Regions from separate parts of the Citricoccus sp. GCM10030269 genome, predicted to be linked through region 3. Evidence: predicted binding sites of a transcription regulator. Region 3 holds the regulator's gene; each other region holds the start of a gene.

Region 1 (6,338 bases), on a different contig from region 3:
GGTGAGGAGCTCGAGCGCTTCCTCCCCCGTCATGACGTTCCCGACGTCGACCTGAACTGGGCTAGCGACTCCTGTGTCGACGAATTCACCGTCAACACCACGGGATCACGACCCTCTTGGTAGGAGATGGCGGACACGGAGCACGGGCCGATACTCAGTCGCTGAAACCGGTCCAGCGGTGTGCCCAGGGCATCGGACACGGCCACACGGATGGGGTCCGCATGCGAGAAACACACCACGGTTCCCCCGTCGTGGGCCCGCCGTAGCCGTTCCAGCGTGCCGGCCATCCGGTCGCGGATCTCAACGAAGCTCTCCCCCTGGGGGAATCGAAAGCGCGACGGCTCCTGCTGGACCGTCTTCCATTCCGGCTTCCCGTACAGATCGGTGAGCTTGGCTCCCGTCCAGTCTCCGAAGTCCCCTTCCACCAATCCCTCGTCCTGGACGATGGGCACCTGCGTACGGGCCGACGTCGGGCCGGCGGTCTCCATGGTCCGCTCCAAGGGCGACGAATAGATGGCGGTGATGGGCAGAGCCTCCAGGCGACCGGCGACGCGATCGGCCTGCTCGCGACCAGCATCGGAAAGATGGAGTCCGGGGGCACGTCCCGGCAGCACCCGTCCAGTGGTCGGCGTCTGACCGTGCCGGACCAGCAGAATCAACGTGGTCGGTGGAGTGGGGGTGTTGTCTGTTGTGTCGTCGGTCGCCATCAGTGTCAGCCTAAGCCGACGCTGTGCTTCCGTCACGGACGCCGACCGCCGTGACCCGGAACACTCTCGACGGCGGTGGCGCCCGCCGTTACGGTGAGGGCATGGGCACCCCTCCTGAAATCAATACTGTGGCCGAACTGCGTGCTTCCGGGCATGAGCAGAAATCGTTGCGTGAGGAGATTCGAACGAATCTGCTGCACGCGCTGGCCGCCGGCGAGAATCCGTGGCCCGGGGTCCACGGCTTCGACCGAACCGTCATTCCCCAACTGGAGCGGGCCCTGATCGCCGGTCACGACGTCGTCCTGCTCGGCGAGCGCGGACAGGGCAAGACCCGGCTACTGCGGACTCTGAGCGGTCTGCTCGATGAGTGGTCGCCCGTCATTGCGGGCTCCGAACTCCATGAGCACCCCTACGACCCCATCACCACGGAGAGCCGGAACCGTGCCGCGCACGACGGCGACCGGTTGCCGGTGGCGTGGCGGCACCGTTCCGAGCGGTACGTGGAAAAGCTCTCGACGCCGGATACCTCCGTGGCTGACCTCATCGGTGATGTCGACCCGATGCGAGTGGCGGAGGGCCGGAGACTCGGGGACCCGGAAACCATCCACTACGGCCTGGTCCCGCGGGCCAATCGCGGCATCGTCGCCCTCAACGAGCTGCCGGACCTGGCCGAGAGGATCCAGGTCGCCCTGCTCAATGTCATGGAGGAGCGGGACATTCAGGTGCGCGGCTATGTACTGCGACTGCCCTTGGACGTGCTGGTCGTGGCATCGGCCAATCCGGAGGATTACACCAACCGTGGCCGCATCATCACGCCACTCAAGGACCGTTTCGGCGCCGAGATCCGTACTCATTACCCGATTGAAATCGACGACGAGATCTCCGTGATCCGGCAAGAGGCCAACCTCACGGCAGAGGTTCCGGAGGTCATCCTGGAGATCCTGGCCCGGTTCACTCGGGCCTTGCGGTCCTCCAGCGCGGTCAATCAGGCCTCCGGAGTCTCGGCTCGCTTCGCGATCGCCGGTGCCGAGACGATTGCAGCGGCCGCTCGACACCGGGCCACCGCACGCCATGACGATCCGGTGGCCCGGCTGGTGGACGTGGAGTCGGCCGTCGAGGTTTTGGGCGGCAAGATCGAGTTCGAATCCGGAGAAGAGGGCCGCGAGGAGGACATCCTCGAACACCTGCTGCGCACGGCCACTGCACAAGCCGTACGTGAGCACTTCGGCGGATTGGATTTCACTCCCCTCGTCGAGGCTTTCGACGGACGCCGGACCACGACGACCGGTGAACGCGTCACCGCCGCTGAGTTCCTCGCCGATCTTCCGGAGTTGGACGACCCGCAGCTGTACGACGAGATTGCCGCACGGTTGGCCGGTGCCGACTCGGAGACCTCGGCTGCCTCTGATGGGCAGCGTGCTGGCGCCATCGAGCTGGCCCTCGAGGGGCTGTACTTGGCCCGTGAACTCTCGAAGGAATCCGGTGACGGAGAAACGGTATACGGCTGAGGAAGAGCCTGCCGCCAGGTCGGGCGAGTCAGTCCTACCCTGGCGCTTCAGCCCACCCCGGGCCACACCAGACCGCCTCGGGCCGCCTCGGGCCGCTTCAGGCCCCTTCAGGCCGCCTCGGGCCGCTTCGGGCCGCTTCGGGCCGCCTCATGCGGCCTCAGGCAGATCGCCCGGCCGCCAGTAGAGGTTTCGGCGTGGCCGCTGATACGGGTCGTGGTAGCGGGCCGGGATGAACCACGGAATCCCACCGCGAACGTCAATCCGCCAGGCTCCGTTATGAACGGTGTGGTGGTGATGAGAACAGAGCATGACCCCGTTCTCGACTGACGTGGGCCCACCATGCTCCCAGTGTTCGATGTGGTGGACCTCGCACCAGGGTGCCGGAATCGAACACGCTGGTGCCGCGCATCCTCCGTCCCGCGCGGTGATGGCGCGTCTGAGTTTCCGACTGAAAAGGCGTTGAGACCGGCCGACATCCAGCACTTCGCCTTGGCCTCCGAGGACCACGGGGATCAGGTCTGCGTCGCAGGCCAGCGTCCGGATGGTCTGTGGATTGACCGGCCCTCCGTAGGCAGTCGAAGCCAGTAGCCGATCCGTGGGGTGGCCACTCGCATTCGCCAGCTGTCCGCTGAGCGTCTCGTAATCAATGGTGACCAGCACCTGTGGTCGGGCACCTCCCCCGCCGACGTCGGGCAGGAGCAGGCCGGCCGCACCCGGCACGTGACTGACCGCACCAGGTAGGGCCGCATCTGCGCCAGGTAGGGCCGCGTCTGCGCCAGGTAGGGCCGCGTCTGCGCCGGGCGGGGCGTTGCCCGTACCGGGTTGAACGCACGTCCTATGAGGCGCGGTTGAGTCTTGGTCGCCGCGAGGTGTGGAGCCTGCACGGGCGGAGCCGGGACGGGTCGAGCTGAGACGGGTCGAACTGAGACGGGTGGAGCTGGGACGGACGAGGGCCAGGGCACCGCTGAGGGCGCTGACCAGCCCATCCAGCTCTCGTTGCGCACGACTCCGCCCGTCCAGGGGTTCTGCTTCGTCCACGTGTTCACCCCACGTCGCTGAGCCCTCGCCAGGCTGCTGCTCGGTCCTGCGGGGATTGGACGCCGCAGACACGACCGTCTTGAGAACCTCATGCTGGGCGTCAGTGGCCAACAGTGACCACCGATGCAACTCGGCTTCCCCACGGCCGTGATAGAAGAGCCCCTGAGCGGCGTTGGCCTGGGCCTCCGTCGGCTCGGTCCCATCCGGATCGGCCACCGCATCGAAACGTTGACGCCAATAGGCGCAGATCTTTTTCAGCGTCTGCGGGTCCACATCCCTGGCCTGAGCGACGAGCACCTGTTCACCGTCGTGCAGCAATTGATCCACCAGGTGCCCCGGCGCACCGGCTCGCGACGCATCCTGCCGGGCGGACGTGAGAGTCTCGACGACCATGTCGACGGCTGAGACGTCCGCCTGCCCGTGATCGACGACTTCGGCGGCGAACGGCATCTTGGGAGCGATCGTTCCCGACTGGTCCAGATGTTTCGTGGCCATCACCTGGCCGGCACGCCGAATTCGCCGCTGCGCCTCTCGCCGATGAATCCGTAAATGCTCCTGGAGGTATTCCGCGGCATTGCGATAGGCACATTTTCCCGGTGCGATGCCGAGGATCTCCTGCCGCGTCTCGTGTTGGTCGAAGAGACGATCGGTGTGCCCTGCGAGCGCGGTGCGGATGGCATCGACTGACCTGGCCAGCTGCTCGACGCCCAACTGGACCATGGGCAACGACCCTTCCGGCGGAGTTGCGTCGATTCCCGCGTCACCGGTTCCCGCGTCATCAGTTCGCCCGTCACCTTCCTCATCGACAGACCCCTCATCGACAGGCCTCACATCGGCGTGCCCCTCATAGGACGTCAGATCATGGTGGCCAGGACTGTCGGCACCGGCATACATGCCCCACTCGCCGGAACGATCGAGCGCTCCGTCGCCATCGTGGTCCGCCCCGGGCTGGAACGACTCGACAGTGTTCAGCCACTCCGGATCGGTCGCACGGGCGGCCAACTCTGCAGCCATCGTCTGGGCGCAGGAAAGGAGCGCGGCAGTACTCACCGACGACAGCTCGTCCGTATTCACGGTCACCATTCCCGCCACCTCCTCGCCTCGTGCTGCCTCATGCCGGCCGCTGCCGGCCGCTGCTGTCCGTTGCGTGCCGTTGCTGCGCTGCCTCGCGCTGTCTGCTACTGCCGCGCACCGTCTCGCTCTAGTACATATATTCGAACACACCCTTCGGACACGATAAGGACCGCAGAGCAAACTGTGGAGAACGGTCGCGAGTCGGGCGGGTGTGCAGGAGTCGGGCGGGTGTGCAGGAGCCGGGCGGATGTGCGGAAGCCGGGCGGATGTGCGGAAGCCGGGCACGTCGATACCTGCCGGCAGATGGTGATCTATCGGCGGTCGAACCCGCTGGACTCGGCGGCACCAGACCCCACCGGACGAACACGCGACGCCGGACGGCCGACGTCGTAAAGTGGCAGGTGAACGCGACGGCGCCACCCCGACGCTCGCCGGCCGACGTCCGATGGCTCGACAGCCTCGGTAAGGAGGCATCATGAACCCTCGCAATCCCTCCCCCCGTTCCTCCCGCTACTCGCCCCGCCACGGCTCTTCCCGCTACGGCCGGTACACCGGCGGTCCGGATCCGCTGGCCCCGCCCATCGACCTCTCCGAAGCCCTGGACGCGGTCGCGGAGGACGTCATGGCGGGGTACTCCCCCGAACAGGCGCTGCGCGAGTTCCTCCGCCGCGGCGGCCGCGACATGCCGGGGCTGGACGATCTCGCCGGCCGGGTACAGCAACGACGTCGAGAGCTCCTCGGCCGTCACCGGCTCGACGGAACGTTGCAGGAGGCCAAGAGGCTTTTGGACGAGGCCGTGCTGGAAGAGCGCAAGCAGCTGGCCCGGGACATTCGGATGGACGACACCGACCGGTCCTTCCGGGAGATGCAGCTGCAGAACCTGCCGCCGTCGACCGCCGCTGCCGTGACCGAGCTGTCCGGCTACGACTGGCAGTCAGACACGGCCCGGCAACGCTACGAGGACATCAAGGATCTCCTCGGCCGGGAGATGCTGGACCAGCGGTTCGCCGGGATGAAGAACGCCATGGAGAACGCCACCGATGAGGATCGAGCGGCCATCGCCGAGATGCTTCGCGACCTCAACCAGCTTCTCGACAAGCACTCGCGCGGTGAGGACACCGCTGCTGATTTCGACAACTTCATGTCCAAGCACGGCGACCAGTTCCCGGAGAACCCGGAGAACATCGACGAACTGATCGACACCCTTGCTCAACGGTCAGCGGCGGCCCAGCGCATGCTCCGTTCCATGTCCCCGGAACAGCGCGAAGAGCTCATGGCCCTCTCCGCCCAGGCGTTCGGCTCGCCGGAGCTCATGGAGCAGCTGAACCGCCTCGACGCGAACCTCCAAGGGCTGCGCCCCGGTGAGGATTGGACCGGATCGGAGCAGTTCGACGGCGATCAGGGCCTCGGTCTCGGTGACGGCACCGGGGTGCTGCAGGACCTGGCCGACCTCGACGAGCTGGCCGAACAGCTCTCCCAGGGTTATCCCGGGTCGGTGCTGGACGACGTGGACGTGGACAAGCTGGCCCGCCAGCTCGGCGATGACGCCGCCGTCGACGCTCGAACTCTGACGCAGCTGGAGAAGGCCCTCCGGGACAGCGATCTGCTGCGACGCGGCACCGACGGGGACCTGAAATTGTCTCCGAGGGCCATGCGGAAACTCGGCAAGTCCCTGTTGAAGGACGCCGCCGGCCGCCTCTCCGGCCGTCAGGGTCAGCGCGACACACGCCACTCCGGCGCCGCCGGGGAACTCACCGGATCCAGCCGCGCGTGGCAATACGGGGACATCGAGCCGTGGGACGTCACCAAGACCATCACCAACGCCATCGGCCGCACAGCCGCGGAGGGACTCGACCCGAGAGCGGGCCTGTCGATCCAGGTCGGCGACGTCGAAGTCCAGGAGACGGAGGCCCGCACCCAAGCGGCGGTCGCCCTGCTGGTGGACACCTCGTTCTCGATGGCCGCGGAGGGGCGGTGGGTGCCGATGAAGCGGACCGCGCTCGCCCTGCAC
Region 2 (6,338 bases), 390 kb from region 3:
GTGACGGGATCGCGCTGCTCGTCGATGTGCATGGGCGGAAACATGCCATCCGCGTACCAGTCCAGGTGGCCCGAGACCTCATAGAGGTTCTGCTTGGTGATATGCGGGGTGTAGACGAACTCGTAGCCGGCTTCGGTATGCCGCTTGCGTGAGTAGTCCTCCATCTCCTTGCGGATGATGCCGCCGCGAGGGTGGAACACCGGCAGACCGGAGCCCAGTTCATCCGGGAAGGAGAACAAGTCCATCTCGGCACCGATTTTGCGGTGGTCGCGGCGTTCGGCCTCGGCCAGCCGTTCCTGGTACGCCTTGAGGTCTTCCTTGCTGGGCCAGGCCGTTCCGTAGATGCGCTGCAACTGGCGGTTGTTCTCGTTGCCAAGCCAGTACGCCGCGGCCGTGCGGGTCAAGGCAAAGGCATTGGAGATCAGCTTGGTGTTCGGCAGATGGGGACCACGGCAGAGGTCACACCAGACGGTTTCGCCGGACTTGCGGTCGACATTGTCGTAGATGGTGATCTCGCCGGCGCCGACCTCGATGTTCGCGCCCTCGCCGACGGCGTCAGCATCGCTCTGTTTGCCCAGAAGCTCCAGCTTGTACGGTTCGTCGGCCATGGCCTCGCGGGCCTCGTCCTCGGTCACGACCCGACGGACGAAGGACTGAGTCGAGTTCACGATCTTCAGCATGAGCTTCTCGACCGCTTTAAGGTCGTCCGGGGTGAAGGGCTCCTCAACGTCGAAGTCGAAGTAGAACCCATCCTGAACGTACGGACCGATGCCCAGCTTGGCGTCCGGACGCAGTTGCTGCACCGCCTGAGCCATCACGTGAGCCGTGGAATGGCGGAGTACGTTGAGACCGTCCTCTTCCGAGATATCAACGCCAACGACGTCGGCACCGGCCGGAATCTGCCGGCTCAGATCCTGCAGTTCGCCATCAACACGCATCACCACGATGGTCTTCTGGCCGTCGAAAAGCTCAGTTCCGGTGGTGCCCGAGGTCACCTCCCGCGGCTCCGAGTTGACGGTGATGGTGATTTGCTCGTTCTGTGACGCCTCGGACACGGGCCGGTTCCTCCTCGGGTAGGGCTTCAAAGCTGGTGGCATACGGTGGCCACCGCCAGCCACCGGCCATTCTAGGGCAGTCATTGCATCGCACGGGTTGAAAAGACCAGTCACTCGGACTAGGCCGCTTCGCGGAGGTTGCCGGGGCGCCAGTATCTGTTGCGACGAGGACGCTGATCGGGATCGTGGTATCTGGCGGGGATGAACCACGGGATGCCGTTGCGGACAGAGATCTCCCATGCTCCGGTATGCACGGCGTGGTGATGATGAGAGCAGATCAGGACTCCGTTCTGCACGGACGTGGGCCCGCCATTCTCCCAATGCTGGATATGGTGAACTTCGCACCACGGAGCCGGAATTGAACAGCCGGGAGCCGCGCATCCACCATCCCTGGCCGCAATCGCCTGACGCAGTTTCTGACTGAACAACCGTTGGGACCGCCCGACATCAAGGATCTGACCCTCGCCGCCCAGAACGATGGGAATCAGATTCGCATCGCAGGCCCACTGCCGGATGGTCTGCGGGTTGATGGGACTGGTGTAGGACGCTGTTGAGATCGGTGACGCCGGCCGACTTTCTCGCAGACCCTCATCGACCTGTCTCCGAAGCGTCTCGTAGTCGATGGTGACCAATACCTGGGGGCGAGTCCCGCCGGTGGGGAGCTCATTGGATGAGGCCATAGCGAGGGCTCCGGTCAAGGCGCTGATCAGTCCGTCCAGTTCCTTCTGGGTGCGACTTCGCCCGTCCAACGCATCAGCGTGACCGCCAAAAGCGTCCGGTGCGCCCTGGCCTTCGTTGAGCTGAGCACGTCCTTCACCGAACCGAGCACGTCCTTCAGGTCCGCTGCCGTCCGCGCTTGGTGCTGGGTCGCCCGCCTGGCGGGCTGCCTGGCTGCCCGCCTGGTCGTGCTTCTGGCCGCCTGTCTTACTGCCTGCCTTGCTGCCTGCCTGGCTGTCCAACTGGCCGCGCACTTCACCATCGCGCTTGCGAGGGTTGGACGCCGCCGAAGCGATGGTCTTGAGTATCTCGTGCTGAGCATCGGTCGCCATGAGGGTCCACTTGTGCAGTCTGGCTGCACCCTTGCCGTGGTAGTACAGCCCCTGCGCGGCGTTGAGCTGTGCCTCGGTCGGTTCTGCGCCGTCAGGATCGACGAGGGCGTCGAAGCGCTGTCGCCAATACAGGCAGACCTTCTTCAACGTTTCAGGATCCACGTCTTGAGCCTGTGCTACGAGAAGTCTCTCCCCGCTTCCCACCAACTCGTCGACGTCGGTCATGTCGGCACCGGCCAGGGCAGCATCATGCCGAGCCGAAGAGAGGGCGTTGACCATGATGTCAGCAGCCGAAGCATCGATAGTGGCACTTCCCACTGCCTCAGCCACCGCCGGCATCGTGGGCGGCAACTCTTCGGCATGGTCGAAGCTGCGTGACGGCATGATGTGTGCAGCCCGCTGAATCCGTCGCTTGGCATCTCCACGATGGATTCTCAGTTGCACGCGAAGATAGTCTGCGGCATTGCGAAAAGCGCACTTGCCTTCGGGGATGCCCAGGATCTCGAGCCGGGCACGGTGTCGGTCGAAGACTCGCTCGGTGTGTCCGGCCAGCGATGTCTGAGCGGCGTCAACGGTGCGCGCCAGCTGTTCCACGCCTAATTGGAGCTCGGGCAATGTCCCTGCCGGAAGAGCTTCTTCGGCCGATGACTCACGAGGAACACCATCAAGCTCGCTCGGCTCACAGTCGGGATCACGATGATCAGTACCCCGAGGATCATGGTCCGGCGAGACCGGGAACCGGGGAATACCATCTAGCAGGCCGGACTCGTTGAGGCGGGAGGCCAACTCCGCAGCCATGTCCTGGGTCGAGGTCAACAAGTCAGCAGTATCCACTGCCGAGAGGTCGTTCGTATCCACAAGGGCCATAGTGCGCCTCCTCCCCGTCACTTCCCGTCTTTTCGTCAGGTGCGCTTTTCTCGTCGCCCGACTCCCGTTTTCTTAGTACATATATTCGACCATGAGGGGCGGACACGATAAGGCGGTGACTGCGCACTGTGGACCAAGGCGACTCATTATTTGGCTGTGGAGCAGCAGTAACAGCAGGCAGTATCTAGTAGCCAGGAGCCAGGAGCCAGTGTCAGGAGTGTGCGTCGAGATGCCGCACGAGATGGTGGTTGCGCTGCGCGATCAGGCGTCTCAAATAGGGAACCAGCACCAGCCGTTCCGCCATCCGACCGAATACTGGAGAAGCTACGGTAATGTTGTCGGTCATGACCGTCTGCCTTGACGGTTCAGAGTCTGGCGACTGCTCGAAGGTATGAACGTGTCGGAATGCAGCGAATGGCCCGGACGTCTGCTCGTCCACGAACCGGTGAGGTCGCTCCAGGGCGGTGATGCGCGAGGTCATCGTGAACCACAGCCCGAAGTGCCGAGCACGCCAGGTCACGGTCTCACCCAGACCGATCTGCCCCGAGGTCACTCCGGCAATGGCCTGTTCCCCGGACTTCGCCATAGAACCGAGATGTTCATCGATACTCAGGGACAGATCGAAGAGACGTTCTGCCGCATGCCGCGTCCGAGTGATGACGGTGAAGGTGCTGGTCATAGACCGATCATCGCAGCCACGACACTGGATATCTCCCCGTGACTTTTCCGGCTGTCCCGCGGCTTTGCTCCCCCGCCGTTACTCCTCCAGCCCTACTCCTCCGGAGTCGGCAACAGTTCCCAGGTCTCAGGATGCGGCACGGGAACGGGACGGCGGGTGGCGCCGTCATGGCTCGCCTTGGCGGCCCAGACGCCCATGTCATGGTGGGGAACGTCGGGAACGGACGTGCCGGCGTCGGGAAGGTGGGGTGAGCTGGCGGTAGCCCCGACGGTACGCCGAGCTCCACCGGTGTCCTGTTGCTGGGCCGCTGAAGAGTCCACCGGCCCCCACGGCACCGCAGCCCCGGCCCTGCTCCGATCACGGCGCAGCCAGGCCCTCCACTGTTCGCGTGTGCTGTCCAGATAGTCCGGATCCGGCAGCATCTCCGGCCGATGCAGATCCCACGCACGGATGGCCTGCAGGCTGATCGCCTTCGGGCCGGTGCGACGCGTGGTGCCCTCGATCAACATCAGCCGCGCCGAGAAGAGCATTTCTCCGGTCTCGTGCTGGGCCTCCGTGAAGAAGGAGGCGTCCACACATCCTGTCCCGTCGTCCACGGAGATGAACACGACACGCTTGCCACTGCGCATGGGCGGAGTCTGCGTCGCCACACGCACCCCGGCCACCAGTACTCGAGACTGAGACCTCAGGGAGAGCAATTCCGACGCCGGCGTCACCCCGAGCGCGTCCAGGTACGGGCGGTGCGACTCCATCAGATGCGCGGTGGTGTCCATCGCGGTCAAGTCGAGCTCGGTGCGCACCTTTTGATCGCGACTCGGATCCGGGAACATCGGCACGATGGTGGCCGCCTCAGTGTCCGGCAGATCCAGGGACAGCTGCCCGTCCACCTGGCGCTTCCCCGTGCTGCGTCGGTGTCCGGTGGGGTGGTGTCCCAACGCCGATTTCGCCGAACCACCGGCATGCTGCAACTCGAGATGATGGACCAGGTCAGTGCGCGACGCTCCGCCCGGCGGCAGCAGACTGTCCAGCGCCCCGAGTTGGGCGAGACGTTCAAGATTGCGTCTGGTGGGACGGGCACGGTCACGCACATCGGCCAACGAGACGTACGGCTGCCCAGCCACGATCCGCTTGATCTCTGCCTCGCTCAGGCCGGACAGCGCGTTCAGCGCGATCCGAATACCCCACCGGCCGGCGTCGTGATGTTCCGGATGTGCAGGAACCCACTCCATGCGGAACCGATCCGTGGAGGCATTGATGTCCACCGGCAACACCGGAATGCCCAGGCGTCGAGCCTCGGCGATCATCAGCCGGCGGGGGTACATCCCCGGGTCGTGCTCGAAGATGCCCGCCAGGAAGGCCTCGGGGTAATGGGTCTTGAGCCACGCTGAATGGTAGGTCGGCACGGCGAACGCCGCTCCATGCGCCTTGCAGAAGCCGAACGACCCGAAGGCTCTGAGCGTTGCCCACACTTCGTCGACGACCGTCGCCGGATAACCCCTGGCCACTGCTGCGGACCGGAAGAACGCCTCCACCCGATCTTCCTGCGGCCCTCCGATCTGGCGTCGGAACTCATCGGCCTTCGCCAGTCCGCATTCGGTCATCGTGTCCAAGGTCCGCAGCACTTGTTCGTGGAACACGGTCACCCCGTGGGTCTCAGCGAGCACGGCTTCGAGGTCTGGATGGGGATACCGGGCCTCGGAGAAGCCGTGGCGTTGTTCAAGGAACGGTCGCACCATGTCCGATTGCATGGGCCCCGGACGGAACAGGGAGATGTCGATGATGAGATCGTTGAACTCGGTCGGCGCCATCTTCCCGAGCAGTTCCCGCTGGCCCGGGGACTCGATCTGGAAAACGCCCAGGGTGTGAGTCGTCCGGATCATGTCAAAGGTCGGCTCATCATCCAGAGGCACCTGTTCGAGATCGACCTGTGTTCCCGTGGTGCGCTCGATCTCCTGCAGGGTATAGGCGATGGTCGACTGCATCCGCACCCCGAGGACGTCGAGCTTGAGCATGCCCATGGGGTCCATGTCGTGCTTATCGAACTGGCTCATCGGCAGATCGATTCCCGAGGGTTGCACGGGAGTCCGGTCGAGCAGTGTCGCATCGCCGAGGATGACCCCGCACGGGTGCATGGCGATGTGCCGCGGCAACCGGTCCAGCCGTTCGGTCAGATCCACTAACAGATCCAGTTGCTGCTGCCCTGCGGCCCGCCCGGATTCGACCTGCTCAGCGAAGCCGCGCAACTCCGGCATCCGGTCCATGGCCTCGCGGAAACTCGACGCTGAGAACCGCCACAACTGTTTAGCGATCGTGTCCACCTGAGCGGGCTCCATACCGAGGGCCATCCCGGCATCCCGCACCGCGCCCCGCGCCCGGTAGCCGTTTTGCATGCTCATCAGCGTGGTGCGCTCCGCCCCGAATCTCTCGAACATCGCGCGATAGACCTCGTGCCGGCGGGCGGACTCCACGTCGATATCGATGTCCGGCAGGGTGGAGCGATCGTTGGAGAGGAACCTCTCGAAGATCAGCTCGTGCCGCACCGGGTCCACGTTGGAAATCCGCAACAGGTGGTTGACCAGGGATGACGCTCCAGAGCCTCGCGCCGAAACCCGCACTCCCAGACCTTCGATCATCCGCACCACCTCAGCCACGGTGAGGAAGTAGCTGGCGAAACCGAGACGGTTGATG
Region 3 (6,338 bases):
GGCTGCCCAGACGTGGTTCTCGGTCAGCCCGTACCCCAGATATTCGGCCAACCGCTGGCGCAGTCCGGTGAACTCTCGGTCCGGATAGCGATTGAGGCTGGATGCAGCTTGGGTGACGGAATCACGGATGGCCGCCACGACCTCGTCCGGCACCGGATGGGTGTTCTCGTTGGTGTTCAACGTGACGGGCACATCCAACTGCGGAGCACCGTAGGGACTCAGTCCGCGCAGGTTCTCTCGCAACGGTAGTGCGGCCAGGGCATCTGGCGTGGAGGGGGCGTCCGAATAACTCACCGACCCATTCTAGTTGGCCGCAGACGACACCGGCACGAACAGCACCTGTCCGGGCTGGAGCTCGGATCCGTTGAGGTCGTTCAACTCACCGATGCGCAGAATGGTCTCGTTCCGGGGTGCCTCCGGTGCCGTTCGCCCGGCGATCGTCCACAACGTGTCCCCGTAGTTCACGGTCACCGACTCGACCGCGGTACCGCCCGCGCCGTCCGAGGCCGCCGCGGGCGCCATGCTGTTGGCGCCGAAGAAGACGGCCGCAGCTGCTGCAAGTGCGGCCACGAGGAGCACGGGGATGCCGAGGAAGAGAAGGCGGCCACGGCGATTCAGGTGGAATCCGGTGAAGCCGGCGGTGCTGGTCGATGCTGATGCTGCAGTGCTCATGCTCTTCTGCCTTTCCGCCCGGCGATCGGGCCACCTAGAACGTGTGTTCGAGTGCTCTGTGTTCATGTCTAGCACGCCTGTTCGAAACACGCCAAGAAAAATTCGAACATATCTTTGAATCGACGATCCGACTCCGGTACCGTCAGAAGCACTCCACCAAGCCCGACGGACACGATAAGAACGGATGGTCGTATGGCCCCCCGGAACGCCTCTCCCGAACCGGCATCCCCGCACGAGCCGAGCGTCCGCCCCCTGACGGCACGCCAGCGGACGATTCTCGCCTCCATCCGCACAGCCATCTCCGAACACGGCTATCCGCCGTCCATGCGAGAGATCGGCGATGCCGCCGGCTTGGCCTCACTGTCCTCGGTCACCCACCAGCTCGGTCAGTTGGAGCGGATGGGATACCTGCGCAAAGATCCGGGACGCCCGCGCGCCATGGAGGTGCTGCTTGACGAGAACGGTGTGGCGCTGAACGCGGACCTTCAGCCGTTGGAGTCACCTGCTGCTGACCACACCGCGACCGTGGCCACCCTGCACACCGGCGCCTCCGAGGGCGATGCCGTGCCCGTTCCGCTCGTGGGCCGGATCGCCGCCGGTGGACCGATCCTGGCCGACCAGCAGGTGGAGGACGTCATGTCGCTCCCCCGCCAGCTCACCGGTGAGGGCGAACTGTTCATGCTGAAGGTCTCGGGCGATTCCATGGTGGACGCGGCGATCTGCGACGGCGACTGGGTCGTGGTGCGGCAGCAGAAGAACGCACAGAACGGGGACATCGTGGCCGCACTTCTGGACGACGAGGCGACCGTGAAGACCTTCCGCCAGCGTGACGGTCACACGTGGCTGCTCCCGCAGAACTCTGCGTATGAGCCGATCCTCGGAGATGACGCCACCGTGATGGGCAAGGTCGTCACCGTCCTGCGAGCCCTCTGACGCCAGTGAATCTCCGTCCTTTTCCGTCGGGAATCCGCGTCGCGGACGCCGAGGAGTTCGTGTTCACCCACGGCCGGCTCCTGGAGCGGCGTCGGATCGAACTCCTCTTGCACGGCGGCGGTCACGAGGGCGTCCTGGCCGCCTTGGGGGCCCATCGGAATCCCGACGGCGGGTTCGGCCATGCGCTGGAGCCGGACGTGCGCTCTCCGCGCAGTGAACCCCTCTCGACGCTGGCGGCACTGGACCTGATGGCGGGATGGGGGCTCGTCGATCATCCGTGGGTCAGAGCCGGCCTCGAGTGGGCGGCCTCCATCGCCGAACAGGACGGGTCCATCCCCTTCGTGACGACCCCGTCCTTGGAATGGCCACACGCACCGTGGGTGACCGCTGCCCCCGGAGGCTCCCACCTGACCTTCGGTTTTGCCGCGGCCGCGCTCTTGACCGGTTTCACGGGCGGCTGGTCAGCCGCAGCGGCGGACTGGTGCCGTCATCGTCTCTCCACGAGCGGGAGTCTGCCGGCGTACGAGTCCAAGTACGCATTGCGCTATCTCGCGGCGGATCCGTCGCTGTCCCGCCCCGTGCTGGATTCACTCCGTGCACGGCTGGAGACGGACGGAGCCCTTCCCGTCGAGGGCGGAGCTGCGGACGAGAAGATCCTGCCACTGGACCTGCTGCACAACCCCTGGCAGGTTCCCTATCCCTCAGATCTGCCCGAGAGACTGCTGCCCCGCGATGCCCTCGTGGCTGATCGTTACCGACTGGCGTCCGGCCAGCGGCCCGACGGGGGCTGGACCGTGGATTGGCCCGCGTGGAGCCCGGCTCAGGGTCTCGAATGGCGGGCCATCCGCACCGTCGAGGCCCTCGAGGTGCTGCAGTCCTGATCACTCCTGACGGCGTCAGTCGCCGGCCTTGTGGAGTCGTGACAGCACCCCGCGCACCACGGCGGGATCGGTGGTCGGCCAGAACTCGGGCAGGGTCGAACGCAGGAACGAACCGTACCGTTCACTCGCCAGCCGGGAGTCCAGCACGGCAACCACACCGCGGTCGGTTCCGGTCCGAATGAGCCGGCCGGCTCCCTGGGCCAGGCGGACGGCGGCGTGAGTGGCCGAGACGGCCATGAATCCGTTTCCACCGTGACGGCTGATGTCACGGGACCGCGCCGTGGCCAGCGGATCGTCGGGCCGCGGAAACGGAATCCGGTCGATGACCACCAGGCGACACGCGTCGCCCGGCACGTCGACTCCCTGCCACAGGCTCATCGTCCCGAACAGGCAGGTGTCCCTCTCCTCGGCGAACTGCCGCACCAAGGCGCTGAGGGTGGTGTCCCCCTGACACAGGATGGTCGGCTTCGGGCCCAGACGCGTGCGCATCTCGGCCGCCGCATCCTCGGCGGCACGTTTGGAGGAGAACAGGCACAGCGCGCCGCCACCGGAGGCGCTCAAGAGGGCCTCGAGTTCGTCGTAGCTCTCCGGCGCGGCGAAGCGCCCCGGCTTCGGCAAGTGGCGGGCCACGTAGAGGACTCCTTGCCGCGGATAGTCGAAGGGGCTGCCGACGTCGATGGCGGTCCACCGTGGCGCGCCGTCACCGAGCAGACCGAGGGACCCAGCCACCGGGTTGAATGATTCGCCGATCGCGAGGGTTGCGGAGGTCAAGACGGCGGTCGCCTGACCGAAGAGTCCTTCGCGGAGCTTCCCCGCCACGGACAAGGGAGCCACATAGAGCACCGGGGCAGCCGACTCGTCCCCGGGCACCCATCCGGTCCCGGGCTCGAAATGGCCGGGACGAGAGGCCCACAGCACCTCCGGGTGTGAGGTCTCCGGCACGGCGTCCAGCATCCGCTCGGCGACGTCGAGGACCTCCTGCATGCGGGAACGCGCCATCTGGCGGCCGCCGTCGGCGCCGGAGTCCGAGGAGCCCCCGCTGGGTTTGGAATCACTCAGTCCCTGCCGGGCCGCGTCCCGCACGGCACGCAGAGCGTTCTGCTGCACCTCGTCCGGGCCTCGCGGTACCAGCCCGGTCGGTGTGGCGGTGAACGCGGCGTCCAGGGCCACACCGGCCTGCATCAACGGCTCAACGGCGATGGCCGTGTGTTTCCGGGCCGAGGCCGCCGCTGCCTGGACGATGCCACCGGACAGTTGTCCGGTCACGGCTCCGGTCACCCGGTCTTGGAGCTCATGGGCCTCGTCCACCACCACGGCGTCATACTCGGGCAGCACGGCCAGTCCCTCGAAGGCGCTGATGGCCAGCATGGCGTGATTGGTCACCACCACGTCGGCCTCACCGGCCTGGCTACGAGCCTTCTCCGAGAAGCACTCTGCGGCCATCGGGCACTTCTGGGCGCCCAGACAGTCGACGGCGGAGACCGAGACCTGGCGCCAGGCGCGGTCGGTGACACCCGGGTCCAAGTCGTCCCGGTCTCCGGTGTCGGTCTCCTCCGCCCAGCTGCGCAGACGCAGGACTTCGCGGCCCAGCGGACTGCTCGGGCCGCTGTCACCGGCGGACAGGACGTCGCCGTCGTCGGCCAGACCGAACAGCGTCTGACCGTCCTCCTCCGGGAAGCCGCCCTCGATCTTGTGCTTGCACAGATAGTTCGAGCGCCCCTTGACCAGCGCGACGGACATCTCTCGGGGCAGCTCGTTCTCCAAGGCCGTCAACAGTTTCGGCGCGTCCCGCCGCATGATCTGCGCCTGCAGGGCGAGCGTCGCGGTGGCCACGACCACGGGCTGGTCGGCCTCGAGGGCGTGCTGCAGCGCCGGGATCAGGTAGGCCAACGACTTGCCGGTGCCGGTGCCGGCCTGGACGAGCAGGTGGTGGCCCGTTTCGAGGGAGCGCATCACCTCGACGACCATGCGCCGCTGACCTTCGCGGTGCTGACCGCCGGTGGCCTCGACGGCGGCGTCCAGCAGGCGCAGGGCCTCCCGTTCGCCGTCGGTGCGGGGCTCGGCGACGGCGACGTCCTGGACCGTCTCCGTCATGCTTCGGCGCGCTCCTGTCCGCCAGCGGACTCACGGACGGCGAACCGGCGCAGGTCGTCGGCGATGTCCTCCCGCACCAGCACTCGCAGACGCGTTCCCTCGGCTTCATAGCTTTCGGAGATGATGTCCGCGTCGGGTGAATGCAGCCTCGAGACCACCTCACCGTGAGTGAACGGGATCAGCAGATCCAGGGCCACATTCGGTCGAGGAATGGCGTCCGCGATGGCTTGCTGCAGTTCCTCGATGCCCTCGCCGGTCCGGGCCGAGACCACCACGGAACGCGGTTCGCGTTGGCGCAGCCGGGCCAAGACCACGGGGTCGGCGGCGTCGGCCTTGTTCAGCACCACGATCTCGGGGATCTGACGAGCATCGACGTCCGCCAGCACGGTCCGCACCGCGGCCAGCTGCCCCTCGGGATCCGGGTGGGCGGCGTCGACGACGTGCAGGATCACATCGGCATCGGCCACCTCTTCGAGGGTGGAGCGGAAGGCCTCCACCAAGTGCGTCGGCAGCGACCGCACGAAGCCCACGGTGTCGGAGAGGGTGTAGCCGATACCGTCCGGAGTGGCGGACTTGCGCACGGTCGGGTCCAAGGTGGCGAACAGGGCGTTCTCCACAAGGACTCCAGCGTGCACGAGCCGGTTGAGCAGCGAGGACTTCCCCGCGTTGGTGTACCCGGCGATGGCCACGGACGGCACCCGGTGACGACGGCGGTTCGCCCGCTTGGTCTCGCGGGCCGGCTTCATCGCGGCGATTTCCCGCCGCAGTTTGGCCATCCGGGTCCGGATGCGGCGCCGGTCCAGCTCGATCTTGGTCTCACCGGGACCGCGCGAGCCGATGCCCTCACCTCCGGCGGCGCGACCGCCGGCCTGACGGGACATCGAGTCACCCCAACCACGCAGACGTGGCAACAGGTACTCGAGCTGGGCGAGCTCCACTTGGGCCCGGCCCTCACGTGAGGTGGCGTGCTGCGCGAAGATGTCCAGGATCAGGGCGGTCCGGTCGATGACCTTGACCCGGACGACGTCCTCCAGGGAACGACGCTGGGAGGGAGCCAACTCGGAGTCGACGATCACGGTGTCCGCGCCCGTCACGGCGACGATGTCCCGCAGTTCCTCGGCTTTGCCCTTGCCGAGGAACGTGGCGGGGTCGGGATTCTGGCGACGCTGGATGACACCGTCGAGCACCTCGGAACCCGCGGTCTCGGCGAGCGCCGCGAGTTCGCGCAGGGAGTTCTCGGCATCCTCGACAGTGCCCTCGGTCCAGATGCCCGCCAGCACGACGCGTTCGAGGCGCAGCTGCCGGTACTCGACCTCGGACATGTCCTCCAGCTCGGTGGACAGACCGTTGATGCGTCGCAGGGCCTGGCGTTCGGCCAGTTCGAATTGGTCGCCGTCGGCGTCCGTGTGTCCGTCGCCGCCGTTTGCGAGCGCCAGTGCTCGGCCGGAGGTGGCGGTGGTGCCGGTGGTACGAGGGCTGGCCGCATCGGCAGCCAGGATCCGGTCGATGACGTCCTGGATCTGATTCTCGTCCGGTCCGGCGGCGTTTTCGTGGGAGTTCTCGGTCATGGTCTCCTTGGAAGAGGCGTGTTCTCTAGGGTAGTCGGTGGTCGGGAACGCCGACGACGGCCGACGAAGCGGCCCACAGGCTGACAAGAGACTGGAGTCGGGCGGTGGCCCGGAAAAGGATGAAATGAGACAGACGCGCCATCAACCCGCTAGCGGGGAAGCGCAGTCCATAGCGCGAATCAGCGCAGGA

The links. The regulator LexA, encoded in region 3, represses DNA repair genes until DNA is damaged. The targets are predictions, from matches to a motif close to TCGAACANNTGTTCGA.
Region 1: ACFQQD_RS00275 (DUF222 domain-containing protein) is a predicted target of LexA. The motif match lies at 4,456-4,471, and genes of this name have one in related genera.
Region 2: ACFQQD_RS09235 (DUF222 domain-containing protein) is a predicted target of LexA. The motif match lies at 3,045-3,060, and genes of this name have one in related genera.

Annotation. Positions count from the first base shown of each region.
Region 1 is NZ_JBHTCV010000001.1:54,002-60,339, forward strand. Features, by position in the region: gene ACFQQD_RS00260 (SCO1664 family protein) at 1-33, opposite strand, end outside; gene ACFQQD_RS00265 (histidine phosphatase family protein) at 30-707, opposite strand; gene ACFQQD_RS00270 (sigma 54-interacting transcriptional regulator) at 809-2,215, shown strand; gene ACFQQD_RS00275 (DUF222 domain-containing protein) at 2,363-4,336, opposite strand; gene ACFQQD_RS00280 (VWA domain-containing protein) at 4,803-6,338, shown strand, end outside.
Region 2 is NZ_JBHTCV010000005.1:452,338-458,675, forward strand. Features, by position in the region: gene thrS (threonine--tRNA ligase) at 1-1,055, opposite strand, end outside; gene ACFQQD_RS09235 (DUF222 domain-containing protein) at 1,175-2,971, opposite strand; gene ACFQQD_RS09240 (cyclase) at 3,183-3,650, opposite strand; gene ACFQQD_RS09245 (DNA polymerase III subunit alpha) at 3,743-6,338, opposite strand, start outside.
Region 3 is NZ_JBHTCV010000005.1:842,012-848,349, forward strand. Features, by position in the region: gene ACFQQD_RS11020 (histidinol-phosphate transaminase) at 1-294, opposite strand, end outside; gene ACFQQD_RS11025 (LysM peptidoglycan-binding domain-containing protein) at 304-672, opposite strand; gene lexA (transcriptional repressor LexA) at 865-1,605, shown strand; gene ACFQQD_RS11035 (hypothetical protein) at 1,611-2,486, shown strand; gene ACFQQD_RS11040 (ATP-dependent DNA helicase) at 2,502-4,580, opposite strand; gene hflX (GTPase HflX) at 4,577-6,148, opposite strand.